Regions from separate parts of the Kosakonia calanthes genome, predicted to be linked through region 3. Evidence: predicted binding sites of a transcription regulator. Region 3 holds the regulator's gene; each other region holds the start of a gene.
The links. Region 3 encodes CRP, which controls carbon source genes, mostly activating them, when cyclic AMP is high. Its sites were predicted from a motif close to ATGTGANNNNNNTCACAT; they were not measured.

Region 1: a site for CRP is predicted at 5,787-5,804, ahead of cdd (cytidine deaminase). Genes of this name have one in related genera too.
Region 2: a site for CRP is predicted at 4,367-4,384, ahead of srlA (PTS glucitol/sorbitol transporter subunit IIC). Genes of this name have one in related genera too.
Region 4: a site for CRP is predicted at 5,438-5,455, ahead of udp (uridine phosphorylase). Genes of this name have one in related genera too.

What each region holds. Positions count from the first base shown of each region.
Region 1 covers NZ_CP151800.1:1,670,952-1,678,608, reverse strand. The annotation lists gene AAEY27_RS07830 (OprD family outer membrane porin) at 1-1,069, opposite strand, end outside; gene dusC (tRNA dihydrouridine(16) synthase DusC) at 1,403-2,341, opposite strand; gene AAEY27_RS07820 (TonB-dependent copper receptor) at 2,620-4,497, shown strand; gene AAEY27_RS07815 (CidA/LrgA family protein) at 4,643-5,041, shown strand; gene AAEY27_RS07810 (CidB/LrgB family autolysis modulator) at 5,038-5,733, shown strand; gene cdd (cytidine deaminase) at 5,863-6,744, shown strand; gene sanA (outer membrane permeability protein SanA) at 6,869-7,591, shown strand; gene AAEY27_RS07795 (hypothetical protein) at 7,602-7,657, opposite strand, start outside.
Region 2 covers NZ_CP151800.1:1,091,416-1,099,072, forward strand. The annotation lists gene gutQ (arabinose-5-phosphate isomerase GutQ) at 1-284, opposite strand, end outside; gene srlR (glucitol operon DNA-binding transcriptional repressor SrlR) at 277-1,050, opposite strand; gene gutM (transcriptional regulator GutM) at 1,118-1,477, opposite strand; gene srlD (sorbitol-6-phosphate dehydrogenase) at 1,607-2,386, opposite strand; gene srlB (PTS glucitol/sorbitol transporter subunit IIA) at 2,404-2,766, opposite strand; gene srlE (PTS glucitol/sorbitol transporter subunit IIB) at 2,778-3,737, opposite strand; gene srlA (PTS glucitol/sorbitol transporter subunit IIC) at 3,734-4,294, opposite strand; gene mltB (lytic murein transglycosylase B) at 4,567-5,655, shown strand; gene AAEY27_RS05155 (metal ABC transporter ATP-binding protein) at 5,880-6,548, shown strand; gene AAEY27_RS05160 (metal ABC transporter permease) at 6,545-7,408, shown strand; gene AAEY27_RS05165 (metal ABC transporter substrate-binding protein) at 7,421-7,657, shown strand, end outside.
Region 3 covers NZ_CP151800.1:455,202-462,858, reverse strand. The annotation lists gene mdcA (malonate decarboxylase subunit alpha) at 1-483, opposite strand, end outside; gene AAEY27_RS01945 (hydrolase) at 752-1,771, shown strand; gene AAEY27_RS01940 (YheU family protein) at 1,768-1,986, shown strand; gene AAEY27_RS01935 (phosphoribulokinase) at 2,040-2,909, shown strand; gene AAEY27_RS01930 (OsmC family protein) at 2,937-3,341, opposite strand; gene crp (cAMP-activated global transcriptional regulator CRP) at 3,654-4,286, shown strand; gene AAEY27_RS01920 (YccS/YhfK family putative transporter) at 4,335-6,413, shown strand; gene argD (bifunctional acetylornithine/succinyldiaminopimelate transaminase) at 6,403-7,623, opposite strand.
Region 4 covers NZ_CP151800.1:4,521,657-4,529,313, reverse strand. The annotation lists gene yigL (sugar/pyridoxal phosphate phosphatase YigL) at 1-110, shown strand, start outside; gene AAEY27_RS21160 (carboxylate/amino acid/amine transporter) at 216-1,115, shown strand; gene metR (HTH-type transcriptional regulator MetR) at 1,003-1,956, opposite strand; gene metE (5-methyltetrahydropteroyltriglutamate--homocysteine S-methyltransferase) at 2,205-4,466, shown strand; gene AAEY27_RS21145 (dienelactone hydrolase family protein) at 4,513-5,319, opposite strand; gene udp (uridine phosphorylase) at 5,580-6,341, shown strand; gene rmuC (DNA recombination protein RmuC) at 6,476-7,657, shown strand, end outside.

The DNA of each region.
Region 1 (7,657 bases), 1.2 Mb from region 3:
GAGTTAATTCTGGTGACAGTGAATATTTCCCGTACCAATAAAGCATCTGCTCGCCGTCATTGACATAATCATTACCTTCGCCATCGGCCGGGCTATTAAATGCGCCTCGGGTATTCTTGCCCATATGCCAATAAAATTGACCTAACCCGCCATCCAGTTTCGCTTTTGTTTTTGACCAGCCGATTCCAGATTCAATATCGTGATATTGATATCCTGCCAGGGCGAAAATATGTTGTGCGCTGTGCGTAAATCCTCGCGCGCCTTCCCATTCACTGAGCCCACGATTGTAATACCAGGCACTGCGAAATAAGAGACTCTCCCCTTCCGTGACAGGATGCGAGAATTGTGCTTCCAATCCCTGACGTAAAAGGTAATTATCGCTTTCGCCCGCAAGCCAGGTGATTTGCATATTATTTGCCGGGCGCCAGCTTACGTCCCCCGTCACAATATGATCGATGCGTTTATTGCTTTTTAACGTATAAAAGTGGCGCTTTTCAGGTTCATCGCGTTCAGAAAAACGGGTGACCCAGGCGGCGCGGGCGGAGATATTCCCCAGGCCGCTTTCCATGCTGACGCCTTGCCAGGTGCTCGGTGCTGCGCGGCTGTGCGTCACGCTGAGTACGCCGAATTTGTAAAGCTGCTTCCAGCCCGCGTACAGCCTGGCATAGGCCGCGTCATCCCCCCATTTCAGCTTCCCGTAGATCTGGCCAATTTTGTTGAAGCCTTCCGCATGCCCGTTGTTATCGCGCAGCAGGTCACGCCCGGCGAAATCGTCATTGGCATACAGCTTCGCAACGCTGTACCAGGACGCGTCAACCCCGATAACATCCCCGAACCAGCCGCTCTGGTAATCCAGCAGCGCGCCTTGTGCCCAGGCTTTCTGATCGCCAATACCTGCCGCCTCGTTCTGATTACTGGTATTCAGCATCCAGACATTTTTCAGCGTGACCGAAAATTGGCTATTTTCAATAAATCCCTGTGTGTTGAACGGCTCATCACTGGCAAAAGCGCTGGTGGCACTTAAACCAGAAATGAATACCAAAGGTAAAGCAAATTTTATTGCATCCATGATGGTTAATTCCGTTTTTAATCGCTGGTCACCAAAATACTTTTGTAATAATTCCTAAATTAGCGTCCCAGACAATTCCTTTTAATTATTTCGAGTAACTTCTCTAAGTTACAAATACCGTTAAAACAAAAAAACCCAAACCTTGAATCCTCTCACTGAGAATTCAGAAAGTTTAGGTTTTGCCTGTCAAACAGTAACAACCCTGACATGTCGTGAGAAGATAAATACCATCTCAATCAAAAATAATCTACGCGCAATTTTACCAAGTGTTAAAAATGTGACTCAGCTAACGCTACGATTATTTTAAGTATATTCCCCGATTATTTCCGTTGATTATATTTTAACGCGCTCGATGGCCACGGAAATTTCCGCAGATGTTTTATAAGTCCGTATTTCAGCAAACAGATCGCTGGCTTCATTATATTCTTTGCGTAAATACCCCAGCCATTGTTTAATGCGCGCGACATGATAAAGCCCGGTATCGCCCTGTTTCTCCAGGCGGGTGTATTTTGCCAGCAGCGCGACCACATCCGGCCACGGCATGCGCGGCTCGTTGTATTTCACCACGCGGCTGAGGTTTGGCACATTCAGCGCGCCCCGGCCAATCATCACTGCATCGCAACCGGTGGCAGTCATGCACTGCTGCGCGCTTTGCCAGTCCCAAATTTCACCATTCGCGATAACCGGGATCGATAAACGCTGGCGGATTTCACCGATGGCCTGCCAGTTAATGCACTCGGCTTTGTAACCCTCTTCTTTTGTGCGCCCGTGCACCGCAAGCTCGCTGGCGCCCGCCTGTTGCACGGCATCGGCAATCTCAAACTGCCGCGCCGAACTGTCCCAGCCGAGACGCACTTTTACCGTCACCGGAAGATGCGACGGCACCGCTTCACGCATCGCTTTCGCGCCGCGATAAATCAGTTCCGGATCTTTGAGCAGTGTCGCGCCGCCGCCGCTACCGTTAACCAACTTCGACGGGCAACCGCAATTGAGATCTACGCCCCACGAACCCAGCTCGACGGCGCGCGCCGCGTTTTCCGCCAGCCACTGCGGGTATTGACCAAGCAGTTGAATGCGCACCAGCGTGCCAGAGGGGGTGCGGCTTTGCCGCTGTAACTCGGGGCAAATTTTATGGAAGGATTTGACCGGCAGCAGTTGATCGACCACGCGCAAAAACTCGGTGATGCACAGATCGTAATCGTTAACCTCGGTCAGCAGCTCACGCACCAGCGAATCGAGTACGCCTTCCATTGGAGCCAGTAATACACGCATAAATCACCCCGGAAAAATGAGGCGACATAGTAGCGACTCTCTCCGGGCGTGGAAAGCGCCTTTATCACCCTCCGGCAAAAGATCCGCTTCACACTCTGCCGCCAGCAATTCACGAATTTGTAACAGGACGAATTTTATTCGGTTACACTCCGCCAAACGGATTTACACGGACGAATCCCGCATAACGCGACGCTCACCGCTGACAGGTGAACGGCGTTATGCATAAAACAGTAAGGAAGCTTATGAAAAAACATCTGTTTTTATCTGCCTTTATCCTGATGATTCCCGCCGCGCGTAGCGCATTGCCGCATGATTCCGTAATGATCGTCACAACACCGGTTTCATCTCCCCTTGAAGTCGTCACCTCACCCAAAAGGTCCCACCAGCCCCTTTCCGCCAGCGATGGCGCGCAATACCTGCAAACCCTCCCCGGTTTTTCGCAAATCCGTAATGGCGGCACCAATGGCGATCCGCTTTTTCGCGGCATGTTCGGTTCCCGTTTGCGTATTTTGACCAATAACGGCGAAATACTCGGTGCCTGCGGCGGCAGAATGGATTCCCCCACGTCGTATCTCGCGCCTGAAAATTTTGACCTTCTTACCCTTATCAAAGGGCCAGAAACGGTGCTTTGGGGGCCGGGTAACTCCGCCGGGACGGTACGTTTTGATCGCGAGCCACCGCGTTTCAATAAGCCCGGCGTTCAAGGAATTGCCAGCATGCTTGCGGCTTCTAACCAACGCCTGGATAAAACTGCCGATCTCAGCCTCGGCAGCGAAACGGGGTATTTGCGCCTGACCGGCAACACTTCCCGCGCGGGCGATTACAAAGCCGGTAACGGTGAGCGCGTGCCATCGAAATGGCAAAAATGGAATGGCGATATGGCGCTCGGTTGGACACCGGATAAAGAGACGCTGTTCGAGTTAACGGCGGGCAAAGGCGACGGGGAAGCCCGCTACGCCGGGCGTGGCATGGACGGGTCGCAATTTAAGCGCGAAAGTGTCGGTGCGCAGGTGGAGAAATCCCACATTGGCGACGTATTCGATAAATTTGAAGCCAACATTTACAGCAACTATGCCGACCACATTATGGATAACTTCTCGTTACGTTCGCCGCCCATGAAACCAATGGCGAAGCGCGTTGACCGCCGCACTACTGGCGCAAGAGTGATGGGAACCTGGTTATGGTCGGCTGTTGAACTGCGCAGCGGAACGGATGCACAACGCAACACACATCGTCGCCTTCATCATCACCGTTGGGTCAAAGATGCCCGTTTCGATGATGCTGGCCTGTTCAGCGAGTTAACCTGGCATGCCACTGAGCAGAGCCACGTGATTAGCGGCGCGCGTTTCGATCGCGTAAAAGTCACACATTTTGCCTCACAGCGTAAAGCGACATTACCTGCCGGGTTTACGCGTCTGGAACATCATTTGGCGGATATTCCGGTAATGATGTATGCGGGAATCGGTTATACCGAACGTTTCCCCGACTACTGGGAACTCTTTTCGCCGCGTCGCGGCTTTGACATCAACAGTGTGAAAACCGAGAAAACCACCCAATTGGATATTGGCGCGCACTATGCCGGCGCGCGCCTGAATAGCTGGGTGTCCGCGTATATTGGCCGGATTAATGATTACATCCTGTTTCGCTATGATTCGGCGCCCGCCAAAACACGCCAGGTGGATAACATTGATGCCACCATTATGGGCGGCGAAGCGGGTGTCAGTTACGCGTTGACCGAAAACTGGAAAAGCGAGGCCAGCGTGGCGTATTCATGGGGGAAAAATGACGATGAACACCGGGCATTAGCGCAAATCCCCCCACTTGAAGCCCATTTGGGGCTGACATGGACGCGTGGCAACTGGAGCAGCAGCGGCCTGCTGCGCCTTGTCAGCAGCCAGCATCGCGTGGCGATTAACGAAGGCAATGTTGTCGGCAAAGATTTTGCCGCCAGTGCGGGGTTTGCGGTGCTCTCGGCCAATGCCGCGTACAACGTAAATGAACATGTCAACATCAGCGCTGGAGTCGATAATCTCTTTAATAAGACCTACAGCGAACATTTGAACCTGGCCGGGAACGGCAGTTTTGGCTATTCGGCAAACACACCGATTGATGAACCCGGCAGAACCTGGTGGGGCAAGCTTAGCGTCACGTTCTGATGCACGGCACAAGGGCCGGAGATTCAGGTGAAATGCATAACGTTCCTGAATGGAATGTTTGGTATTCTCAGAATTCATGATGTGATCAGTAGCACGTTTTTCGCTTTAATTGTATGATGAATGCGTTTCGGCAAGGGCTTTCACCATGACTAAATCATTGAATATCATCTGGCAGTATCTTCGTGCTTTTGTGCTTATCTACGCGTGTTTATACGCCGGTATTTTTATCGCCTCCCTGCTGCCCTTCGCTATTCCGGGCAGCATTATTGGCATGCTGATTATGTTCGTGCTGCTGGCGCTGCAAATCTTGCCTGCCAAATGGGTTAATCCGGGCTGCTTCTTCTTTATTCGCTACATGGTGCTGTTGTTTGTGCCGATCGGCGTGGGGGTTATGCAGTATTACGACGTGTTGCGCGCGCAGTTCGGACCGATCGTGGTTTCCTGCGCGGTCAGCACCGCGATTGTCTTTTTAGTGGTGAGCTGGAGCACGCACCTGGTGCACGGCGAGCGTAAAGTGGCCGGACAAAAAGGTCGTAAAGAATGATGACGTATATCTGGTGGTCGCTGCCGTTAACGCTGGCGGTCTTTTTTGGCGCCCGCAAACTTGCCGCGCGGTTCAAATCACCGCTGTTAAACCCACTGCTGGTGGCGATGGTGGTGATTATCCCGATCCTGCTGGTGACCGGCACGCCGTATGACCACTATTTTCAGGGCAGCAAAATTCTCAACGATTTGCTGCAACCCGCCGTTGTAGCGCTCGCTTTCCCACTTTATGAACAGTTGCATCAGATTCGCGCGCGCTGGAAATCCATCATCACCATTTGTTTTATTGGCAGCCTGGTGGCGATGATCACCGGCACGCTGATTGCGCTGATGATGGGCGCGACGCCGCAAATTGCCGCTTCGATATTGCCGAAATCGGTCACGACGCCAATTGCGATGGCGGTTGGCGGCAGCATTGGCGGCATCCCGGCGATCAGCGCCGTGTGCGTGATTTTCGTGGGTGTGCTGGGCGCGGTATTTGGCCATACCTTGCTGAATCTGATGCGTATTCGCACCAAATCAGCGCGTGGGCTGGCAATGGGCACCGCATCCCATGCGCTGGGCACGGCGCGTTGTGCCGAGCTGGATTATCAGGAAGGCGCGTTCAGTTCGCTGGCGCTGGTGATTTGCGGGATCATCACTTCGCTGTTGGCCCCGTTTTTATTCCCGCTGATCCTGTTGATCTGGGGTTAAAAGTTGCGATACGTCGCGCAATTTTCATCCGAGTTTCATTAGTTGCACATAGAGTGTGAAATGAATCACACATAAGGACCATTCAGGCCCGTAAACTACGATTCCAATACACTGCTATGAGGCACTGCTATGCATTCACGTTTTCACACTGCTTTTCCCGGGCTTGCGGAGAATTTACAGGCCGCACTCGCTCCTATGCTGGCGGATACGCACTTCCCCGCCATGCTGAGCGCAGAGCAGGTGGCAACGTTGCAAAGCGCAACGCAACTGGACGCAGACGCACTGGCATTCGCCCTGCTGCCCCTCGCCGCCGCTTGCGCGCGCACCGACCTGTCCCATTTTAATGTCGGCGCGATTGCACGAGGCGTCAGCGGTAGCTGGTACTTCGGCGCCAATATGGAATTCCTCGGCGCAACCATGCAGCAAACCGTGCATGCGGAACAGAGCGCGGTGAGCCACGCCTGGCTGCGCGGTGAAAAAGCGCTGGCCTCGGTCACCGTCAACTACACGCCTTGCGGGCACTGCCGCCAGTTTATGAACGAACTGAACAGCGGCCTGAGCCTCGGCATCAACCTACCAGGCCGCGCGCCGCATACATTGGGTGATTACCTGCCGGATGCCTTTGGCCCGAAAGATCTGGAAATCAAAACGCTGCTGATGGATGAGCAGGACCACGGTTTCCCACTTCGCGGCGATGCGCTGGCGCAAGCGGCGATTACCGCCGCCAATAAGAGCCACTCGCCGTATACTCACTCCCCTTCCGGGGTTGCCATTGTTTGCCGCGATGGGCGGATTTTCATCGGCAGCTATGCGGAAAACGCCGCCTTTAACCCAACGCTCCCACCGCTGCAAGGCGCACTGAACTTGCTGAATCTGAATGGTTTTGATTATGCGGATATTGAACGTGCGACGCTGGCCGAGCGTGCTGATGCGCCGTTAACGCAGTGGGATGCCACGGTCGCGACGCTGCGGGCGTTGGGCTGCGAGAACGTCGAGCGCGTGCAGCTCTAATGCATTCACTACGGGTTACGGCCCGTAGTGATGAAAAAGCCCGCAATTGAGCCTGCGTTTCTTGCGCTTGCCGTGCGGGTAAAGTAGCCTGAGTGAAATTTCACTCCTGTACCGAGCCCGTTTCATGCTAAAGCGTTTTTTCTACAGCCTGTTAGTCCTGATCGGCCTGCTGCTGTTGACTGCGCTTGGTCTTGACCGCTGGATGAGCTGGAAAACCGCCCCCTATATCTACGACGATTTACAGGATCTCCCCTGGCGTCAGGTGGGTGTGGTGCTCGGCACCGCCAAATATTACCGCACCGGCGTTATCAACCAATATTATCGCTATCGCATTCAGGGCGCGCTAAACGCCTATAACAGTGGCAAGGTCAATTACCTGCTACTGAGCGGCGACAATGCGCTGCAAAGTTATAATGAGCCGGTCACCATGCGCAAAGATTTGATTGCCGCAGGTGTTGATCCCGCCGATATCGTGCTGGATTACGCCGGGTTCCGCACGCTGGACTCGATTGTCCGCACCCGCAAAGTGTTCGATACCAACGATTTCATCATCATCACGCAGCGTTTCCACTGCGAACGCGCGCTGTTTATCGCCCAGCATTTGGGCATCCAGGCGCAGTGTTACGCGGTGCCGTCACCAAAAGATATGTGGAGTGTGCGGGTGCGTGAGTTTGGTGCGCGGTTAGGCACCATCGCCGATTTGTACATGTTCAAACGCGAACCGCGTTTCCTTGGGCCGCCGGTGCCGATTCCTTCGATGCAAGAAGAAGTGCCGGACGACGCGCAAGGCTACCCGGCGGTGACCGCCGAGCAACTGAGCGAAATACAGAAGAAAGGGAAAAACTGACGGCGCGCCGCTAATTCATGGGCACATTGCGGCTGTTGCTTTTGACCGGACGAATAAGCGTAAACG
Region 2 (7,657 bases), 640 kb from region 3:
AAGAGCATCACATCGCGGCTTTCGATCATGCCGAGATCGCCGTGCAGCGCTTCCGCCGGGTGAACAAAAAAGGCTGGCGTGCCGGTGCTGGCGAAGGTGGCGGCGATCTTCTTGCCGATATGACCGGATTTGCCGATGCCGGAGACGATCACTTTCCCTTTGCAGTTCAGCACTGTTTCTGCGGCGCGAACAAAGGCCTCGCCGAGGCGTTCCGGCAGGCGGCTTGCTTCCTGCAATTCCAGCAGCAGGGTTTGTCGCCCGGCGTTAATTAATGACTCACTCATGATGTTCTCCGGCAATGATCACTTCGACCCCTTTTTCTTCCAGCGCAGCGCGGACATCCGCCGGGATCCCCGCGTCGGTGATTAATTTATTGATACTTTCCAGGCTACAAACGACGTTCGGGCTTTTGCGGCCAAATTTCGACGAGTCTGCCATCAGGATCACTTCCCGCGCGGCGTTGCACATCGCTTTACTGACCGTAAAGACCTCATTGAAAGTTGTGACGCCGGCATTCAGATCGATGCCGTCGGTGCCCATAAACAGCTTGTCAAAGCTGAAATGGTCGAAGGCGTTTTCCGCCAGTTGACCGTGGAAGGAGGCGGATTTTTTACGGAAGGTGCCGCCGGGCATCAGAATAGTTTGTTCGTTATCCAGTTCCGACAAAGCGTTGACGATATGCAGGCTGTTGGTCATCACCGTGATGTTGTTGAAGTGGCTAAGCAACGGCACCATTTGCAGCACCGTACTGCCCGCATCGAGGATAATGGAATCGCCGTCGTGGATGTAACTGACCGCCGCTTCGGCAATCAATCCTTTCTGTACGGTGTTGATCAGCGTTTTGTGATCGATCGGCGGGTCGGCCTCATCTTTGTTGAGCACCACGCCGCCATAGGTGCGGATCACCGCGCCGGACTGCTCCAGCGCAACCAAATCTTTACGTATGGTCGTGCCTGTGGTGTCGAAATAGTGTGCCAGCTCTTCAACAGAACACTTTCCCTGCTTTTGCAGATGCTCAAGAATTGCCGCCTGACGCTGACGTGGTTTCATAGGCGAAGTTATCCTGCGTTACGTTGCAAAATGATAATTTCGCAAGCTAATAGCGTTCACAACGAAATTATCCATGTTTCATTTTAAGCGCCAATGATAGAGCATTCTGACAACCCGGATCATGGGGAAAGATCACATCAGGCTCTAATTCCTCTCTTTTTATCCCTATTAAGTGGTCGATTTTTGCCGGACGGGCAAAGACCGTGATGCCGCGCATCAGTAATGTGTCGCTGACGCGGTCTTGTTGATCGAATGCCACCGCCAGCACAACGCGCGGTTTGAAACGCCCACCGGAACGCCCGACGCCGACGCGACCGCGCTGGCACAGCGCATCGAACGCTTTGTTGAACCGGCGGATTTGCCAGCCGCCGAGGGCAAGCTGGCTGAGCCAGGCGATAACGGCGAGGGTTATCAGGGATGGAACCATCGGTGTCTCCTTGATGTTGGTTAACTTGCCGGATGGCGGCTGGCGCCTTATCCGGCCTACGAGTACAGCGCTGTTTTAGCGACCTGGCGTAGGCCTGATAAGCGAAGCGCCATCAGGCAATTGATGCCATCAGAACATCACCTGACCGCCGGTGACATTGATCGACTGGCCGGTGCAATAGGAGGCTTTGGCGCTGGCGTAAAACATCAGCACATTCAGCACATCCTGGTAATCACAGCCGCGTTTGAGCGGCACTTTATCAATGTAATATTGCTCCACTTCGTCTGCTGGTAGGCCAAGCTTGCTGGCGTACTGCGGAATAAGAGACTGGAACATTGGGGATTTCAACAGGTTGCCGAGCATCAGCGAGTGAACGGTAATACCGTATTCCGCCAGATCCAGCGCCAGCGATTGGGTCAGCCCAACGCCGCCGAATTTCGCCGCGCTATAGCCGGAATTGTGTTTGCTGCCCACTTTGCCGGATTTGGAGTTGATCTGAATAATGCGCCCCTGAATGCCGTCGCGAATCATCAGTTTGGAGAACTCGCGCGCGCAGAGGAAATAACCCACCAGATTCACCTGCAACGAGCGGTCAAAATCGCCGAGCGCAAAGTCGCTGATAAACGCCGCTTTGGCGATCCCGGCGCTGTACACCAGTAAATCCGCGCGGCCAAAAATCTCATCGACCCCGCGCGCCAGCGCCAGCACGCTGTGCTCACTGGTGGCATCGGCACCGAAGCCGTATGCCATTCCTTCACCGAACTCGCTATTGATCTCCTGCGCGACATTGGCCGCTTTATCACTCTGAATATCCACTACCGCCACGCGGTAACCTTCTGCGGCAAGCCCACGGCTAAGGAACGCCCCAAGGGTTTGTCCTCCACCAATGACAACGGCAACCTGTTTCATACTCTTCTCCTTACGACTTAAGCGATAAATTTCAAAATGCAGCCGGGGGCGATACCGTCCGGCACCGGGCCTGCGACGTGAACCGTTCCCGGATATTCCGCCTGCGTTTGCCCGTCGAAACGCAGGGTGATATGACCCAACTCGCGCAAATTCTGTTCGGCAACGTCGCCGACGGCGGTCACTGGGTAGTGCTTCTCGCCTAGCTCAAATTGCGCGCCCGGCAACAGCGCACCGTTCAGTGCGCCGTGGTTATGAATAAAACAGAACTCGGCGACATCGGCTGGCGCGCCTTCACGAAAAGTAATCAGCATGTTGTCGCTGAGCGCGTCCGGGGCGCTTTCACCGATACGGGTAATGGTGGTTTGATAAATCACAGTCATAAGACACCCCCTTATTGATAAATGAAGCCGGAGACAAACCAGGCGATCAGCACCGTTGGCGCACCGGTTAAGAAGCGGCTGACCAGCACCGAAGGCACGCCGACGCGCACTGTCTCCTGGCGGGCTTCCGCCAGCGACAGGCCAACAGGAATAAAGTCGCAGGCCGCCTGAGCGTTAATAGCAAACAGCGCGGGCAGGGCCAGGTGCGGGGGAATATGCCCCTGGCCGATTTGTACGCCAATCAGCACGCCAATCACCTGCGCGATAACCGCGCCAGGGCCGAGAAACGGCGACAGAAGGGGGAAAGAGCAGATCAGTGCCAGCGTCACCAGCCCAAGCGGATGGCTGGCAAGCGGCGCAAGACCGTGGGCGATCCAATCGCCAAGACCGGAGGCCATGATGATGCCGATCAGCGCCGAGACGAAGGCCATAAAAGGCAGGATGGTTTTCAATACCGTGTCGATAGTGTCACGCCCGGCCTGGAACAGCACTGCCACCGCCGAGCCCATCCCCATGCCGACTTTCGCCAGCAGCCCGTCGCTCTGTTCGGTAATTTTTTTACTGGTGTCGTAATCTCGCTGCTGCGGCTGTTCCGCCTGGGCAGCTTCGCCCTGGCGGTAGATATTTTCCTCTTTAACACCCGAGACATAGATATCTTCGACGATGTACTGCGCCAGCGGCCCGGATTTACCCGTCGCGTGAATGTTCACCGTGGGAATGCGGCGTTTCGGGTAGATGCCGCAGCGCAGCGTGCCGCCACAGTCAATAATTGCCACACCGATCTCCGCTTCTGGCGGCTCGCCCTCTTTGAAGCCGTCCACCGCCTGCCAGCCGGTCAGTTGCGCCAGTTTGTCGACAATGGTCGGGCGGGTTCCGGCGGTGATATAGACGATTTTTTTCTCAACGCTGGCGTCGAGTTCCAGCGGGCCGCCCCAGCCGCCGGTGCCTTTTTCAATAACGATACGGCTCATGATGTTGCTCCGGCGAGTTGAACACTCTGTGCAAGTTGAATCCCCATTTTCTTCTCGAAGATCGCGGTGGTCAGGTCGGTTATCCAGCCGCGGAAGAAGTTGGTCACCAGACCGACCAGCAGATAGCTCACCGCCAGCGGGCCGAGGGGTAGACCAAGCGTCGTCAGGCCATTGGCAATGCCGAGGTAGACGAACAGCTCGCCGGGATTAATGTGCGGAAACAGGCCGTTCATGGAGTGGCAACTGTATGACGCCGCTGCGTAGTAACTGGGTTTGTACTTCTCTGGCATAAAGCGCCCGAGGCTCAGCGTCATCGGGTTACAAAATACAAAAGTGCCGATGCATGGCAGCAGCAAATAACGGGCAATCGGGTTGCCCGCACAGCGCTGGGCAAATTTTTCGATCCGGTGTTGGCCAATAAAATTAATCAGCGCATTCATGATGACCAGCAGGCTTATCAGCAGCGGCAGAATACCGGTCACCATGCCGGTAAAGACTTCGCCGCCTTTCTGAAACAGCCCGATGAACCACTCGGCACCATGCGTAATGGTTTCCATTGTTCTCTCCTGTAGGGGTGTCGTTTTGTTGTTTAACCGTGCGCTATCATAATCATTATGAAAGGTCTAAATGTGTTATTTGGATCTCATTATGAAAGATAAAATGATCACTTTGAAAGATTTTGCGAGGGCGTACGAATTCAAATGAGCGATAAATGAAACGAAGAAAAGTGAAGTGCGAGTGAGTACGCAGGTGTTGCAGCGCTTCCTTGTCGATAGCCAGATGCTTTACCATACTTGCTCCTGGCTGAATTCGTTTAAATGGATGTCCCATGTTGAAGCGTTGTTACGCAGCGTTGCTGCCTGCGTTTGTTGTGCTCTGTTCCTGTAGCAGTAAACCCCCGCTTGCTGAAGCCCCGCAGACCGTGTCGCCCGCGCCGTCCGGCGGTTTTCTCCTGGAGCCACAGCACAATGTGGTGATGAGCGGTGGCGACTTCGCCAATAACCCGGCGGCGGAGCGGTTTATTGACGCGATGGTGAGCAAGCACGGCTTTGATCGTCAGCAACTGCATGAAATTCTCTCGCAGGCCAAACGTCTGGATTACGTGCTGCGCCTGATGGATAGACAGGCACCGACAACCACGGGGCCGACTGGGCCAAACGGCGCCTGGCTGCGTTATCGCAAACAGTTCATCACGCCAGATAACGTGCAAAACGGTGTGGCGTTCTGGAACCAATATCAGGATGCCCTTGACCGTGCCTGGATGGTGTACGGCGTACCGCCAGAAATTATTGTCGGCATTATCGGTGTGGAAACCCGTTGGGGCCGCGTGATGGGTAAAACCCGCATTCTCGATGGGCTGGCGACGCTGGCCTTTGCTTACCCGCGCCGTGCGGACTATTTCGCCAGCGAGCTGGAAACCTTCTTGCTGATGGCGCGTGATGAGAGTGACGATCCGCTCGAACTGAAAGGTTCTTTCGCCGGTGCGATGGGGTACGGTCAATTTATGCCGTCGTCCTATAAGCAATATGCGGTAGATTTCAACGGCGACGGGCACATCAATCTGTGGGACCCGGTTGATGCGATTGGCAGCGTGGCGAATTACTTCAAACAGCATGGCTGGGTGAAAGGCGACCTGGTTGCTGTGCCAGCTAACGGCCAGGCACCGGGCCTGGAAAACGGTTTTAAAACCAACTACAGCGTTGGACAGCTGGCGGCCGCGGGCTTAACACCGCAGCAGCCGCTGGGCGATCATCAGCAGGCGAGCTTGCTGCGCCTTGATGTCGGCACCGGTTATGAATACTGGTATGGCTTGCCGAACTTCTACACCATCACCCGTTACAACCACAGCACGCACTACGCAATGGCGGTCTGGCAGCTTGGCCAGGCGGTTTCGCTGGCGCGCATCAACATTCAATAATGCTTTCCCCTCCTGCGGGAGGGGACTGAAACATTTCGACGTACTCCCGTTACGTATTCCCGTTTACATCATTATCACTACCATTTATTGTTACGTTATAACATATGGAGTGAGTGAATGATTCCGCTAACACTGTTTTCCCTTTCTGGCATCACCCGCCTGTTATTGGCTGTGGGGCTATTGCTGGTGCTTTGGCTACTGACTGGCTGGGCGGTCGCGCTGCCATGATTGAACTTGACCATTTAGTGGCGGGCTATGGCCGACTGGCAATCACGCCTGCGCTGTGCGGCACGCTGGAACGCGGCAGCATGACGGCGATTGTCGGCGCGAACGGCTGCGGAAAATCGACACTGTTAAAAACGCTGGCAGGATTTTTACTGCCGGTCAGCGGCGTGCTGCACTGGCAACCGGCGCGACCCACAATCGGTTGGCTGGCGCAACGCCATGCGCTGGAATCGCAATTCCCGGTGACGGTACAAGAAGTGGTGAGCATGGGCTGCTGGCCGCGCGTTTCATTGTTTCGCGGCCTGAATCGCGACGCCCGCAAACGCGTGGCGCAAGGGCTGGAGCGCGTCGGGTTGACGGCTATGGCGCGTGAGACGATCGACACTCTTTCTGGCGGGCAATTTCAGCGCATGTTGTTCGCCCGTGTCTGGGTGCAAAACGCGCCACTGGTCATGCTCGACGAACCTTTTACCGGCATTGACGAAATCACGTCGCAAATCTTGATGGAGCAAATTGTCGATATGCACCGCGCGGGGCAAACCCTGCTGGCGGTGCTCCACGACAGCGAACGGGTAACGCGCTATTTCCCACAAACCCTGCGCCTTGGCGAAAATGTGGCGCATTGGGGCGCGACGGAGCAACAGGTAAGGGAGAAGTGTCACGCATGATCTGGCATCTCTTTTTCCAGCCGTTTATCGAATTTGGTTTTATGCGGCGTGCGCTGGTGGTGTGCCTCGCGCTCTCTATCAGCACCACGGCATTAGGCGTCTTTTTGCTGCTGCGGCGCATGAGCCTGATGGGCGATGCTTTGTCACACGCCATTCTGCCCGGCGTGGCGGTGGGTTACCTGCTGAGCGGCATGTCGCTGCTGGCGATGAGCATCGGCGGGTTTATTGCCGGGATAAGCGTCGCGCTGGTGGCGGGATGGGTAAGCCGTCGCACACCGCTCAAAGAAGACGCCAGCTTTGCCGGTTTCTATCTTGGTTCGCTGGCGCTCGGCGTCACGCTGGTGTCGTTGCGTGGCTCCAGTGTTGACCTGCTGCATCTTTTGTTTGGCTCGATTCTGGCCGTGGATCGCGAAGCTGCGCTGTTTGTTGCCGGTGTCGCCAGTTTGACGCTGATTGTGCTGGCGTTGTGCTATCGCGGGTTAGTTAGCGAAGCCTTCGACAGCGCGTTTTTACAGGTTAATGCCCCGCGCTTGCCTGGCTTGCTGCACGGGCTGTTTCTGGCACTGCTGGTGCTCAACCTGGTGGCCGGGTTCCAGGTGCTCGGCACATTGATGGCGGTGGGTGTAATGATGCTGCCTGCCGTGGCAGCGCGCTGCTGGGCGCGAACATTACCGGGTTTATTGCTGTTAGCGGCTGGTATTGGCGCGCTGTGCGCCTGGCTGGGGCTGAGCCTGTCGTGGATGGCGGGTTTGCCTGCCGGTCCGGCGATTGTGCTGACCGCCAGCCTGATCTTCTTTTTTTCCATTTTTTTCGGCACGCGTAGCGGACTGGCACACAGCCTGCGCGCACTTTTCAATTAGCAAGGGGAAATGATGAAACGTACAGGGGTGATTCTGGCGCTCGCGCTGGGTTTGGTGGCGCACGGCGCGATGGCAAAAACAATTAATGTGGTCGCCAGTTTTTCGATTGTGGGGGATATCGCAACTCAGGTCGGCGGCGATCATGTCAAGGTCACCACGCTGGTGGGGCCGGATGGCGACCCGCATACTTTCGAGCCGTCGGCGAAAGACAGCGCGTTGCTTAACAAAGCCGATGTGGTGGTGGTTAAT
Region 3 (7,657 bases):
CAGGTTGCCTTTGCGGTCTGCTTTGTAACCAGCAATCAGCGCCACATTCGGGCACAGGTCAACGTACAGGCGGGCGTAAAGTTCGATGTAAGTGTGGATTGCGCCGATTTCCAGTTGCCCATCTTCCAGCAGTTGCGAAATGCGCAGGCTTTGCGTGCCGGAGAAGGAGAAATCGAGTTTGCGGGCGATACCTTTCTCAAAAATATCAAGATGTTCGCTACGCCCGACGCTTGGCATGATCATGTGCAGGTCGTGCACTTTCTGCGGGTTCACTTCGGCCAGCATGCGCGAGAGGAAATCAGCCTGTTTTTGGTTGTTCCCTTCCAGTACAACGCGGTCGCCCGGAGCGATCAGTTTTTCCAGCATGGCGACAAGATCGCCGGTCGGCAGTACCTTGCCTTGCACGGGAATGGACGCCAGGCGACGCTGTTTCTCGCTACGCCGCGTGTTCCATACCTGTGCTGGCTTTTGCCCAGATAACATTATTAACCTCCTGATTCAGCTCATCATTTTGACTTGCTTAACACTGAACGTAGTCTGCGCTCCGGTGAGAAATGCATCAATTAAGGTGCTGGCTAAATCATTAGCCTGAGAGTAATAATCAAAGTGACAATTTGTGATGCAGATCAGTTTAGGCAGGTAAGAAAAGCTTTATGGGGCGCTTTTAACCTATACAGGAGCCGCAAATTATTAAACGGCTCAATTATTCGCACGTATAATGTTCGCCGGTTTACAGAGATTAGAAGACGAAATGGCAGAAATTACCCCTGCGAATCTCCTTGAAGATCAAGGCGTTTCACACTATTTCCAGCCGATGCGGGGTGCGAGCAATCCGCATCTACAAACCATGCTGCCGCGATTGATTCGCCGCCGTTTGCAATTCGAACCCTGGTGGCAGCGCCTTGAACTGCCAGACGGGGATTTTGTTGATCTCGCGTGGAGCGAAGAGCCGTATCAAGCCCGCCATAAACCGCGCCTTGTGGTGTTTCATGGTCTGGAAGGCAGCCTGCACAGCCCTTACGCACATGGCCTGATCCATGCGGCAAAACAGCGCGGCTGGCTGGGCGTGGTGATGCATTTTCGCGGGTGCAGCGGCATACCAAACCGCCTGAGTCGGATTTATCACTCCGGTGAAACTGAGGATGGCACCTGGTTTTTGCACTGGTTGCGCGAAGAGTTCGGCCCGGTACCGACCGCCGCCGTGGGTTACTCGCTGGGCGGCAATATGCTCGGCTGCTTGCTGGCGAAAGCGGATGACAGTTTGCCTGTCGATGCGGCAGTGATTGTCTCGGCGCCGCTGATGCTGGAAGCCTGTAGTTATCATATGGAAAAGGGCTTTTCGCGCGTTTATCAGCGCTATTTGCTGAACTTGTTGAAAGCCAATGCCGCGCGCAAATTAAGGGCCTACCCCGGTTCTTTGCCAACCACGCTGCCGGCGCTGCGAAAGGTGCGGCGAATTCGGGAGTTTGATGACATGATCACGGCGAAAATCCACGGTTTTGCCGACGCGCTGGATTACTATCGCCGCTGTAGCGCCATGCCGCAGCTGCCGCTTATCCGCAAACCGACGCTGATTATCCACGCCAAAGACGATCCGTTTATGGATCATAACGTGATCCCGGATGCCAGCCATTTACCCACGAATATTGAATATCAACTGACAGAACACGGTGGTCACGTTGGTTTTGTCGGCGGAACACTCCGTCACCCGGAAATGTGGCTGGAGAAGCGCATCCCGGACTGGTTATCCGCCTATTTGGGAGCATCATGATTATTCCGTGGCAAGAACTTGACGCGCAGACGCTGGACAACCTGATTGAGAGCTTTGTCTTGCGCGAAGGCACCGATTATGGTGAACATGAGCGTTCGCTTGAACAAAAGGTCGCCGACGTTAAACGGCAACTGCAACACGGCGAAGCCGTGCTGGTGTGGTCGGAACTGCACGAAACGGTGAACATTATGCCGCGCGGGCAGTTCCACGAATGACAGGGTGCGGGCGGCTTTGATACTGAAAATAATCGTTGATTCAGGGAGTAGCTATGTCCGCCAAACATCCGGTTATCGCCGTTACAGGCTCCAGCGGCGCGGGAACCACCACCACCAGCCTCGCCTTTCGTAAAATTTTCGCCCAACTCAACATGCACGCGGCGGAAGTGGAAGGCGACAGCTTCCATCGCTACACCCGCCCGGAAATGGATATGGCTATCCGCAAGGCCCGCGATCTTGGCCGGCATATTAGCTACTTTGGCCCGGAAGCCAATGACTTTGGCCTGTTAGAACAAACCTTTAGCGACTACGGCCAAACCGGCCAGGGCCAGGCGCGCAAATACCTGCACACTTACGATGAAGCCGTCCCCTGGAACCAGGTGCCGGGCACTTTTACGCCCTGGCAACCGTTGCCGGAACCGACCGATGTGCTGTTTTATGAAGGGCTGCACGGCGGCGTGGTGACACCGCAGCATGACGTTGCGCGCTATGTCGATTTGCTGGTCGGCGTGGTGCCGATCGTTAACCTTGAGTGGATCCAGAAACTCATTCGCGACACCAGCGAGCGCGGACACTCCCGTGAAGCGGTGATGGATTCCGTGGTGCGGTCGATGGAAGACTACATCAACTTTATTACGCCGCAGTTTTCGCGCACCCATATCAACTTTCAGCGCGTGCCGACGGTTGATACCTCCAACCCGTTTGCCGCGAAAGGCATTCCTTCACTGGATGAAAGCTTTGTTGTTATTCACTTCCGCAATTTAGAAGGGATCGACTACCCGTGGTTGCTCGCAATGTTGCAAGGTTCATTCATCTCGCATATGGATACGCTGGTGGTGCCAGGCGGCAAAATGGGGTTGGCGATGGAACTGATCATGACGCCGCTGGTACAACGGCTGATGGAAGGGAAAAAGATTATATAGCCCGGACTGCGCCGCCGGGCTGCGTAATCAGGCTTCGATCACTTCGTAGGAGTGGGTGATATTCACCGCTTTTTCCAGCATCAGCGCCACAGAGCAATATTTCTCTGCCGACAGATCAACCGCGCGAGAAACGGCGGCATCTTTCAATGCGTTACCGGTGACGACGAAGTGCAGATTAATATGGGTAAACAGGCGCGGCGCTTCTTCACGGCGCTCTGAGGTCAGTTTCACTTCGCAGTCGGTGACGTTATGACGCCCTTTTTGCAGGATCGACACCACGTCGATTGCGCTGCACCCGCCTGCGGCCATCAGAACCATTTCCATTGGGCTTGGCGCTTTGTCGCCAGAGTTGCCGTCCATCAGAATTTGGTGACCAGAAGCGGACTCACCAAGGAACGTTAACCCTTCAACCCATTTCACACGTGCCTGCATTTTCATCACTCCGGAGTTGCAATTTTCTTTACAGATTACGCGCACATAAGAAAAGCCGCAACGGAAGGCGACCTGCGTCATGCTGAAGCGAGACACCAGGAGACAGGCGTTAAAAGCTATGCTAAAACAGTCTGGATGCTACAGAGATACATTGACGTTACGCATGTACGCAAAGGACATCATACATTAGAGGCCGCAGATGACGCTGACGGTCCACTTCCCGGGATTTGGGAAGCTTTGATTGCAACCCCAGAAACAGGGTTCCCTTACGCCCGGCTTCTGGAGCCAGCTTATAACAGAGGATAACCGCGCATGGTGCTTGGCAAACCGCAAACAGACCCGACTCTCGAATGGTTCTTGTCTCATTGCCATATTCATAAGTACCCGTCGAAGAGCACGCTTATTCACCAAGGTGAAAAAGCGGAAACGTTGTATTACATCGTCAAAGGCTCAGTGGCAGTGCTCATCAAGGATGAAGAAGGTAAAGAGATGATCCTCTCTTACCTCAACCAGGGCGATTTTATCGGTGAACTGGGCCTGTTCGAAGAAGGTCAGGAGCGCAGTGCCTGGGTACGCGCCAAGACCGCCTGTGAAGTAGCCGAAATTTCCTACAAAAAATTCCGTCAGTTGATCCAGGTTAACCCGGATATTCTGATGCGTCTCTCCGCGCAAATGGCGCGTCGCCTGCAGGTGACTTCGGAGAAAGTCGGCAACCTGGCGTTCCTGGACGTTACAGGCCGCATTGCGCAAACGCTGTTGAATCTGGCGAAACAGCCGGACGCAATGACCCACCCTGACGGCATGCAAATTAAAATTACGCGTCAGGAAATTGGTCAGATCGTCGGTTGCTCCCGTGAAACAGTCGGTCGCATTCTGAAAATGCTTGAAGATCAAAACCTGATCTCCGCCCACGGCAAAACCATCGTCGTCTACGGAACACGTTAATCTGCAAAACGGCGCATCGCTTATCCGGTGCGCCGTTTTTCTTTCCCCATGTGGCGCAGGCTGATTTATCACCCCGAGATCAACTACGCACTGCGACAAACGCTGGTGTTGTGTTTGCCTGTGGCGATTGGTTTGCTGGTCGGCCATTTACAACAAGGTCTGCTGTTCTCCCTCGTTCCCGCCTGCTGCAACATTGCCGGTCTTGATACACCCCACAAACGTTTTTTCAAACGCCTGATTATTGGCGGCTCGCTGTTTGCGGGCTGTAGCCTGGCCGTTCAACTACTGCTTGCCGACGATTTTCCCTTGCCGTTGATCCTGACCGTGCTGACGTTGCTGCTCGGCGTAACGGGGGAAATCAGCGCGCTGCATGGGCGTTTATTACCGGCCTCGCTGATTGCCTCTATCTTTACGTTGAGCCTCGCCGGGAATATGCCGGTGTGGGAGCCGCTACTGATTTACGCGCTGGGTACGCTCTGGTACGGGCTGTTTAACTGGTTCTGGTTTTGGATGTGGCGCGAGCAGCCGTTGCGCGAATCGCTCAGTTTGCTCTACCGGCAACTGGCCGATTATTGCGAGGCAAAATATAGCCTGCTGACCCAGCACGCAGACCCAGAAAAAGCCTTGCCGCCGCTGCTGGCCCGCCAGCAAAAAGCGGTAGATTTAATAAGCCAGTGCTACCAGCAGTTGCACATGCTGGCGGCCAATAAAAACAATGATTACAAACGCCTGCTGCGCGTCTTTCAGGTTGCGCTGGATTTGCAGGAGCATATCTCCGTCAGTTTGCATCAGCCTGCTGAAGTGCAAAAACTGGTCGAGCAAACCCACGCCGAGCAGGTTATTCGCTGGAATGCGCAAACCGTCGCCGCTCGCCTGCGCGTGCTGGCGGATGACATTCTTTATCACCGCTACCCGACGCGTTTCACCATGGAGAAACAAATCGGCGCGCTGGAAAAAATCGCCCGTCAGCACCCGGACAACCCGGTCGGGCAGTTTTGCGCCTGGCATTTCAGCCGTATCGCCCGCGTACTGCGTACGCAGCGCCCGCTCTATATTCGCGATCTGATGGCCGAGAAGCAGCGCCGTTTACCGCTTTTCCCGGCGCTGAGAAGTTATCTGTCGCTAAAATCTGCCGCCCTGCGCAATGCCGCGCGCATCAGCGTAATGCTCAGTATCGCAAGCCTAATGGGCAGCGCCCTGAACTTGCCGAAGCCGTATTGGATCATGATGACGGTGATGTTTGTGACGCAAAACGGTTATGGCGCGACGCGGGTGCGCATTGTCCACCGGGCAGCGGGCACGTTTGCGGGACTGATGATCGCCGGGGCAACCCTGCACTTCCACGTGCCACTCGGTTTCACGCTGGCCGCAATGCTGCTTATCACGCTGGTCAGCTATTTGATTATTCGCAAAAGCTACGGCTGGGCGATGGTCGGTTTTACCATTACAGCCGTTTATACGTTGCAGATCCTGACGCTAAATGGCGATGAGTTCATTATCGCCCGGCTTGTTGATACGCTGATTGGCTGCCTGATTGCCTTCGGCGGGATGGTCTGGCTGTGGCCGCAGTGGCAAAGCGGCTTGCTGCGCCAGAACGCGCACGACGCGCTGGAAACCGATCAGGACGCTATTCGCTTGATCCTCAGTGATAACCCAGAAGCCACGCCGCTGGCCTGGCAGCGTATGCGCGTTAACCAGGCGCATAACGCGTTGTTTAACTCGCTGAATCAGGCGATGCAGGAACCGGGTTTTAACACGCGTTACCTGAACGATATGAAACTGTGGGTCACCCACAGCCAGTTTATCGTTGAGCATATTAATGCGATGACCACGCTGGCGCGCGAGCACACCATGCTGACGCCTGAACTGGCACAGCGCTATTTGCAGTCATGCGAAATTGCCCTGCAACGGTGTCAGCAACGGCTGGAGTATGACGGGCCGGGTGAATCGGGGGATGTGAATATTCTGGAAGCACCGGAGACGTTAACGCACGGGCCAATGAGCACGCTGGAGCAGCATTTACAGCGGATTATCGGGCATCTGAACACCATGCACACCATTTCGTCAGTGGCATGGCGTCAGCGCCCGCATCACGGTAATTGGCTTCGTCGACGCCTTACGCGTTAACCACTTTTGCTACCGCTTGCGCAAAGCGATGCATGCCTTCATCGATATCTTTTTCATCGACGATCAGCGAGGGCGCAAAGCGCATCACATCAGGGCCAGCATTCAACACCATCACACCTTCTTCGGCGGCCGCGTAGAGGAAATCACGCGCACGGCCTTTGAACTGTGGTTTTAGCTCGGCGCCAATCAGCAGCCCCATGCCGCGAATATCGCTAAACAGGTCGAATTTCTCGTTGATTTGCTGCAAATGCTTAACGAACAGCTGGCGTTTCTCATTGACGCCATTCAGCACGTCCGGCGTATTGATAATATCAAACGCGGTACCAGCCACGGCGCAGGCCAGCGGGTTACCCCCGTAGGTGGAACCGTGTGAACCGACATGAAACGCGCTGGCAACCTCTTCGGTGGTCAACATCGCGCTAACCGGGAAACCGCCGCCGAGGGCTTTCGCGCTGGTCAGGATGTCCGGTGTAACGCCGTAATGCATATACGCGAACAGTTCGCCGCTGCGGCCCATGCCGCACTGCACTTCATCAAACACCAACAGTGCGTTGTGTTCGTTGCACAACTCACGCAAACCTTTGAGGAATTCCGGCGTTGCCGCCGTCACGCCGCCTTCGCCCTGGATAGGTTCAACCACGACCGCGCAGGTGTGATCGTCCATCACCGCTTTTACCGCATGCAGATCGTTAAACGGCACATGGATGATATCGGCCGGTTTCGGGCCGAAGCCATCGGAATACTTCGGCTGGCCGCCCACTGTCACGGTGAACAGCGAACGCCCGTGGAAAGCATTATGAAAAGCAATGATTTTGGTTTTGTACGGGCTGTGGCGCGTAGATGCATAAAAACGCGCCAGCTTAAATGCGGTTTCGTTGGCTTCGGTGCCGGAGTTCATAAATACCACGCGCTCGGCAAAAGTGGCGTCGATAAGTTTACGCGCCAGGCGCAGCGCGGGTTCATTGGTAAACACGTTGCTGATATGCCACAGCGTTTCGCCCTGGGTTTTCAACGTTTCCACCAGCGCCGGGTGACAGTGGCCTAAAGCGGTAACCGCAATACCGCCTGCAAAATCAACATACTCTTTGCCCTGCTGATCCCACACACGGCTGCCTTTTCCCTTCACCGGGATAAACTCGGCCGGTGCGAAAATTGGCAGAATCACTTCGTCGAATGTTGCGCGCGTAACGGCGTCTTGCTGAGTTGCCATGTCATACCCATCCAGTTTTATGTCGCATTGATTA
Region 4 (7,657 bases), 720 kb from region 3:
TGGGCAATGCACATCAGCGCCTGAAGGAGCTGCATCCGGATCTGGAAGTGATCGGCACCAACGCCGACAACGCCGTACCAAAATACCTGCGCCAACTGTTTCTTGAATAAGATTGACATCTGTTTGTTTCATAATCAGACGTCAACTAAATATTCAAACTTTGCGTAACTGAGTTCGCTACAATGCGTGTTCTTTCCCCCTGAGAGACATTCATTGTGGCGTTACTGATCATCACCACTATTCTGTGGGCTTTCTCTTTTAGCCTGATTGGCGAATACCTGGCCGGTCATGTCGACAGCTATTTCTCCGTGCTGATGCGCGTGGGGCTGGCGGCGCTGGTGTTTTTACCCTTTCTGCGCGCCCGTGGGCACAACCTGAAAACCATTGGTTTGTATATGCTGGTCGGCGCATTGCAGCTCGGCATCATGTACCTGTTCAGCTTCCAGGCTTATCTCTATTTAACGGTGTCGGAATTCCTGCTGTTTACGGTTTTCACGCCGCTGTACGTCACGCTGATTTACGACCTGCTGAGCAAGCGCGGGCTGCGCTGGAGCTACGCATTAAGCGCCGGGCTGGCGGTGATTGGCGCGGCGATTATTCGCTACGACAAAGTCAGCGATCACTTCTGGATTGGCCTGATTCTGGTGCAACTGGCGAATATCAGCTTCGCTATTGGCATGGTTGGCTATAAACGCCTGATGGAAACCCGCCCGATGCCGCAGCATAACGCCTTCGCCTGGTTCTATCTCGGCGCGCTGGTGGTGGCTGTTATCGCGTGGTTTGCGATGGGCAACCCGCAGAAATTGCCGACCACCAGCTTGCAGTGGGGCGTGCTGATTTGGCTGGGCGTGGTGGCGTCCGGGTTGGGTTACTTTATGTGGAACTACGGTGCCACGCAGGTGGACGCGGGCACGCTCGGCATCATGAACAATGTGCATGTTCCTGCCGGGTTACTGGTGAACCTCGCTATCTGGCAGGAACAGCCGCACTGGCCGAGTTTTATTATTGGTGGTGCGGTGATAATGGCCTCGTTGTGGGTACATCGGCGTTGGGTCGCTCCGCGCTCCGCACAAACGGTAGATGATCGCAAGCGTGGTTCCGCGCTGAGCGAATAAACGCTTCTGTCACCGGCTGCCGCTGTTCGCCGTCGCGCACGGCGGCATACAGCCGGCTCCACAATCCTTCGCCCAGGGTTTTGGTCACGATCAAACCCTGGCGCTCAAAACTCTCCACCACCCAGTGCGGCAGCGCCGCAATCCCCATGCGGGCCGCAACCATCTGAATTAACAGTAGGGTGTTATCGACGCTTTTCAGCGACGGGCTAACGCCAGCCGGTTGCAGGAAGTGGCGCCAGACATCCAGCCGGCTGCGCTGTACCGGGTAGATCAGCAGCGTTTCGCTGGCGATATCATCCGGCGTAATGCGCGCTTTCGCCGCCAGCGGATGATCCGGCGCCAAAACCAGCCGCACTTCGAAATCAAACATCGGGGAATAGTGCAGGCCGCTGCGCGGCAGAATGTCGGAGGTCAACACCAGATCCAACTCGCCTTGTTGCAGTGCGGGTTGCGGGTCGAAAGTCACGCCAGATTTGAAATCCATCTCCACCTGCGGCCAGCTCTGGCGGAAATTTTCAAGTGCGGGCGTCAGCCACTGAATACAGCTATGGCATTCAATGGCGATACGTAAAGTGGTCTGTTGCGGTTCGTTGCAAGATTGCAGGGCGCGGCTGATTTGCGGCAGCACCTGATTCGCCAATTGCAGCAAAATTTCACCCTGCGGCGTAAAGCGCAGCGGCTGACTCTTACGCACAAATAGCCGGAAACCGAGGCGTTGTTCCAGATCGCTGAACTGATGGGAAAGCGCAGATTGCGTCTGATGCAACGTAGCTGCTGCTGCCGCGAGCGATCCGCTATTTCGTAACGCCTGTAGCGTTTTCAGATGTTTAATCTCGATCATGAAAGTCCTTCACTCCGGCATGAACATTTTGCGCTTGAGGTATACACAGTACCTTCACATTATGGATGTGTAAACATCTGGACGTCCAAAACTCGTCATATTTCGACTGGCAGATGCGTTGGCTGCCTCGCTTATCCCAGTCACTTACTTCAGTAAGCTCCTGGGAATGCGCTGCGTTGCCGCCTTCCTGCCAGCCGAACTATTTAGAGTTTTGCCTTCAGAATCAGCCATATAAAAGAGGAAGGATCATGACAATTATTAATCACACCCTCGGTTTCCCTCGCGTTGGCCTGCGTCGCGAGTTGAAAAAAGCGCAAGAAAGTTACTGGGCTGGCAACACCAGCCGTGAAGAACTGCTGGCGGTGGGCTGCGAATTGCGCGCTCGCCACTGGGATCAACAAAAACAGGCCGGCATCGATCTGCTACCGGTCGGCGACTTTGCCTGGTACGACCATGTTCTGACCACCAGCCTGCTGCTCGGCAATGTGCCGGCTCGTCATCAGAACAAAGACGGCTCTGTGGATATCGATACCCTGTTCCGCATTGGTCGTGGTCGCGCACCGACCGGTGAACCCGCTGCCGCGGCGGAAATGACCAAATGGTTCAACACCAACTACCACTACATGGTGCCGGAGTTCAGCAAAGGCCAGCAGTTCAAACTGACCTGGACCCAGTTACTGGAAGAGGTGGACGAAGCGCTGGCATTGGGCCACAAAGTCAAACCCGTGCTGCTGGGGCCGGTAACCTACCTGTGGCTGGGTAAAGTGAAAGGCGAGCAATTCGACCGCTTAAGCCTGCTGAACGACATTCTGCCGGTGTACCAACAGGTTCTGGCCGAACTGGCAAAACGCGATATCGAGTGGGTACAAATCGATGAACCCGCGCTGGTGCTGGAGTTACCGCAAGCGTGGTTGGATGTTTTTAAACCGGCGTATGACGCGCTGAACGGTCAGGTAAAACTGCTGCTGACCACCTATTTTGAAGGCGTTACGCCGAACCTGGATGTGATCACCGCGCTGCCAGTGCAGGGCCTGCATGTCGATCTGGTGCACGGCAAAGACAACGTTGCTGAGCTGCACCAGCGCTTGCCTGCTGACTGGTTACTCTCCGCTGGCCTGGTTAATGGCCGAAACGTCTGGCGTGCCGACCTGACTGAGAAATACGCGCAAGTGCAACAGATTGTCGGGAAACGCCCGCTATGGGTCGCTTCCTCTTGCTCTCTGCTGCACAGCCCGATCGATCTGAGCGTCGAAACGCGTCTTGATGAAGAGGTAAAAAGCTGGTTCGCCTTCGCCCTGCAAAAATGCCAGGAACTGGCGCTGCTGCGCGATGCGCTGAACAGCGGCAACACCGAAAAACTGGCGCAATGGAGTGCGCCGATTCAGGCTCGTCGCCACTCTACCCGTGTGCATAACACCGCCGTGGCAACACGCCTGGCGGCGATCACGGCGCAAGACAGCCAACGCCACAGCCCGTACGGCGAGCGTGCTCAGGCGCAACGCGCCCGCTTTAACCTGCCAGCCTGGCCGACAACGACCATCGGTTCATTCCCACAAACCACTGAAATCCGCGGCCTGCGCCTGGACTTCAAAAAAGGCAATCTGGACGCCACGAACTACCGCACCGGCATCGCGGAACATATTAAACAAGCGATTGCCGAGCAGGAGCGCCTGGGGCTGGATGTGCTGGTGCACGGCGAAGCCGAGCGTAACGACATGGTGGAATACTTCGGTGAGAACCTCGACGGTTTCGTCTTTACGCAAAATGGCTGGGTACAGAGCTACGGTTCCCGCTGCGTGAAACCGCCGGTAGTGATCGGCGACGTCAGCCGCCCGGAAGCGATCACCGTCGAGTGGGCGAAGTATGCGCAGTCCCTGACCGACAAACCGGTGAAAGGCATGCTGACTGGCCCGGTGACCATTCTTTGCTGGTCGTTCCCGCGTGAAGATGTCAGCCGCGAAACCATCGCCAAACAAATTGCGCTGGCATTGCGTGATGAAGTGGCGGATCTGGAAGCCGCAGGTATCGGCATTATCCAGATTGATGAACCGGCCCTGCGCGAAGGTTTGCCACTGCGCCGTAGCGATTGGGATGCTTACCTGGCATGGGGCGTGGAAGCTTTTCGAATCAACGCCGCCGTGGCGAAAGACGACACGCAAATCCACACGCACATGTGCTATTGCGAGTTCAACGACATCATGGATTCCATCGCCGCGCTGGATGCCGACGTGATCACCATTGAAACCTCGCGTTCCGATATGGAACTGCTGGAGTCGTTCGAAGAGTTCGAATACCCGAACGAAATCGGACCGGGCGTGTATGACATTCACTCGCCGAATGTGCCGAGCGTGGAATGGATCGAAGCGCTGTTGCAGAAAGCGGCGCAGCGTATCCCGGCGGAGCGCTTGTGGGTGAACCCGGACTGCGGCCTGAAAACCCGCGGCTGGCCGGAAACGCGTAGCGCGCTGGCGAACATGGTGAAAGCCGCGCAGAACCTGCGTCAGAAATAAGTTGCTCTATCGCGCCGCCTGTTGCGAAACCGGCGGCGCAAAAACACTATTTCTTACCGTACTGCGAAAACCAGGCCAGCATGCGCTGCCAGCCATCTTTGGCGGATTCTGCATGATAGCTCGGACGGTAATCCGCGTTAAAAGCATGTCCCGCGTCGGGATAGACAATAATCTCCGCGTTGGCATTCGCCGCCCGCAGTGCCTGGCGCATGGTTTCCACGCTCTCAAGAGGAATGCCGGTATCCTGCCCGCCATATAAGCCGAGCACGGGCGCGTTCAAATTGGTGGCGATATCTATCGGATTGTTTGGCGAGTTCAGCGTTTTTTCACCCGTCAGTTTGCCGTACCAGGCCACAGCGGCTTTCAGTTGTGGATTGTGCGCGGCGTACAGCCAGGCGATGCGACCGCCCCAGCAAAAACCGGTGACCATCAGTTGATGCGCATTGCCGCCATTGCGCGCCGCCCAATTGGCGACGTGATCGAGGTCGGCCAGCACTTGGGCATCTGGCACTTTACTGACCAGCGCGCTAAGCAGCGTCTGGACATCGGTGAAATCATTCGGATCGCCCTGGCGGAAATAGAGCTCCGGCGCGATGGCAAGATAGCCTTCCAGCGCCAGGCGACGGCACAGATCGCGAATGTGTTCATGCACGCCGAAAATTTCCTGTACCACAATCACGATCGGTAACGGGCCGTCCGCGTCTTTCGGGCGGGCATGGAAAGCGGGCATGTTGTCGCCCTGAGTTGGAATGGAGGTTTCGCCGGCGATTAAGGCGTCTTCCGGCGTGTTTACAATCGTTGTAGCAAGTGGTGAAGCCGCAGGTGCAAAGCCCGGCTGTTTGTTGGTTGTCATGGCATTCTCCCTACCCTTTATTAGCGCTCCAATAACTATAGTCGGGAAGGTTGTCGCGTGCGCAAAACACCGTTGCGTCGTCTATCTTTGCTGCTGAGTTGTCGGATACAACATGTTAATGTGATGTGTTTCACTATTTTATGGAAATGAAGTGCAACCATTTTCATTCATGGTGACACCAGTCACGAAATCAAGCCCATGGCTTCTGTAAAGTGCCTTTTTACCTCTCCTGATAAAAACCAACCACAGAGGAGTCTGTTATGTCCAAGTCTGATGTTTTTCATCTCGGCCTCACCAAAACCGATTTACAAGGGGCTACGCTGGCCATCGTCCCTGGCGATCCTGAGCGTGTGGAAAAGATCGCCGCGCTGATGGATAAGCCGGTCAAACTGGCATCGCATCGTGAATTCACCAGCTGGCGCGCAGAGCTTGATGGCAAACCGGTTATCGTTTGCTCCACCGGCATCGGCGGGCCTTCTACCTCTATCGCAGTCGAAGAGCTGGCGCAGCTTGGTATCCGCACTTTCCTGCGCGTGGGAACCACCGGCGCGATTCAGCCGCATATCAATGTGGGCGACGTGCTGATTACGACCGCTTCCGTGCGCCTCGATGGTGCCAGCCTGCACTTTGCGCCGATGGAATACCCGGCGGTGGCTGACTTCGCGTGCACAACCGCGCTGGTCGCGGCGGCAGATGCGATTGGTGCCACCAAACACATCGGCGTTACCGCGTCTTCTGACACCTTCTATCCGGGCCAGGAGCGTTACGACACCTTCTCCGGCCGTGTTGTGAACCGTTACAGAGGTTCAATGGAAGAGTGGCAATCCATGGGCGTAATGAATTATGAAATGGAATCAGCAACGCTGCTGACCATGTGCTCCAGCCAGGGCCTGCGCGCCGGAATGGTCGCCGGGGTGATTGTGAATCGCACCCAGCAGGAGATCCCGAACGCCGAAACCATGAAGCAAACCGAAAGCCATGCGGTGAAAATTGTCGTCGAAGCCGCGCGTCGCCTTTTGTAATCTTGCTTCCAAATTTAGAAGGCCGACCTGTTCGGCCTTTTTTATTTGCGTACTTCCTCGCAGGAAAAACCCTTCCAAACTGGACGTTTATACAGCACAATTCCGGCTGATGTGCATTATGAACAGGGGGCGTGGTGGATACTTCAATCATTGTGTTGGCAGCGGTTGCGCTGGCAGGGCTACTGGTCGGCTGGCTGGCAGCAAGCTGGCGCGGGGCGCAGCAACAGGCGGAATTGCTTGCTGAGCAGCGCGATGTCTTTAGTGAATTAAGCGCCGCTCGCCAGCAAATCAGCCAGAACGAACACTGGCGCGAAGAGTGCGAATTGCTCAATAACGAGCTGCGCAGCCTGCAACATATCAACAGTTCGCTGGAGGCGGATCTCCGCGAAGTCACTACCCGGCTGGAATCCACCCAGCTGCATGCCGAAGAAAAACTGCGCCAGATGCACAGCAGCGAACAGCGTTTGAGCGAACAATTCGAGAACCTGGCCAACCGTATTTTTGAGCAGAGTAACCGTCGGGTCGATGAGCAGAATCGCCAAAGCCTGAATGGCCTGCTGACGCCGCTGCGTGAGCAGCTTGACGGCTTTCGACGCCAGGTGCAGGAGAGCTTTGGTCAGGAGGCGCGCGAACGCCACACGCTGGCGCATGAGATTCGCAACTTGCAGCAACTCAACGCCCAGATGGCGCAAGAAGCCATCAATCTGACCCGCGCATTAAAAGGCGACAACAAAACCCAGGGCAACTGGGGCGAAGTGGTGTTGACCCGCGTACTTGAAGCCTCCGGCCTGCGCGAAGGCTACGAATATGAAACTCAGGTCAGCCTGGAGAATGACAGCCGCGCCCGCATGCAGCCGGACGTTATCGTGCGTCTTCCGCAGGGCAAAGACGTGGTGATCGATGCCAAAATGACGCTGGTGGCTTACGAGCGTTACTTCAACGCCGAAGATGAATTCACCCGTGAAGGCGCATTGCAGGAGCATATTGCGTCGGTGCGTAACCATATTCGCCTGCTGGGGCGAAAGGATTACCAGCAATTGCCCGGTCTGCGCAGCCTGGATTACGTGCTGATGTTTATCCCGGTGGAACCGGCGTTTCTGATTGCGCTCGACAGACAGCCAGAACTGATCACCGAAGCGCTAAAAAACAACATAATGCTGGTCAGCCCGACGACGCTTTTGGTGGCGCTGCGCACCATTGCCAATTTGTGGCGTTATGAGCATCAGAGCCGCAACGCCCAGCAAATTGCGGAGCGAGCGAGCCGTCTGTATGACAAAATGCGCCTGTTTGTCGACGATATGAGCGCCATCGGGCAA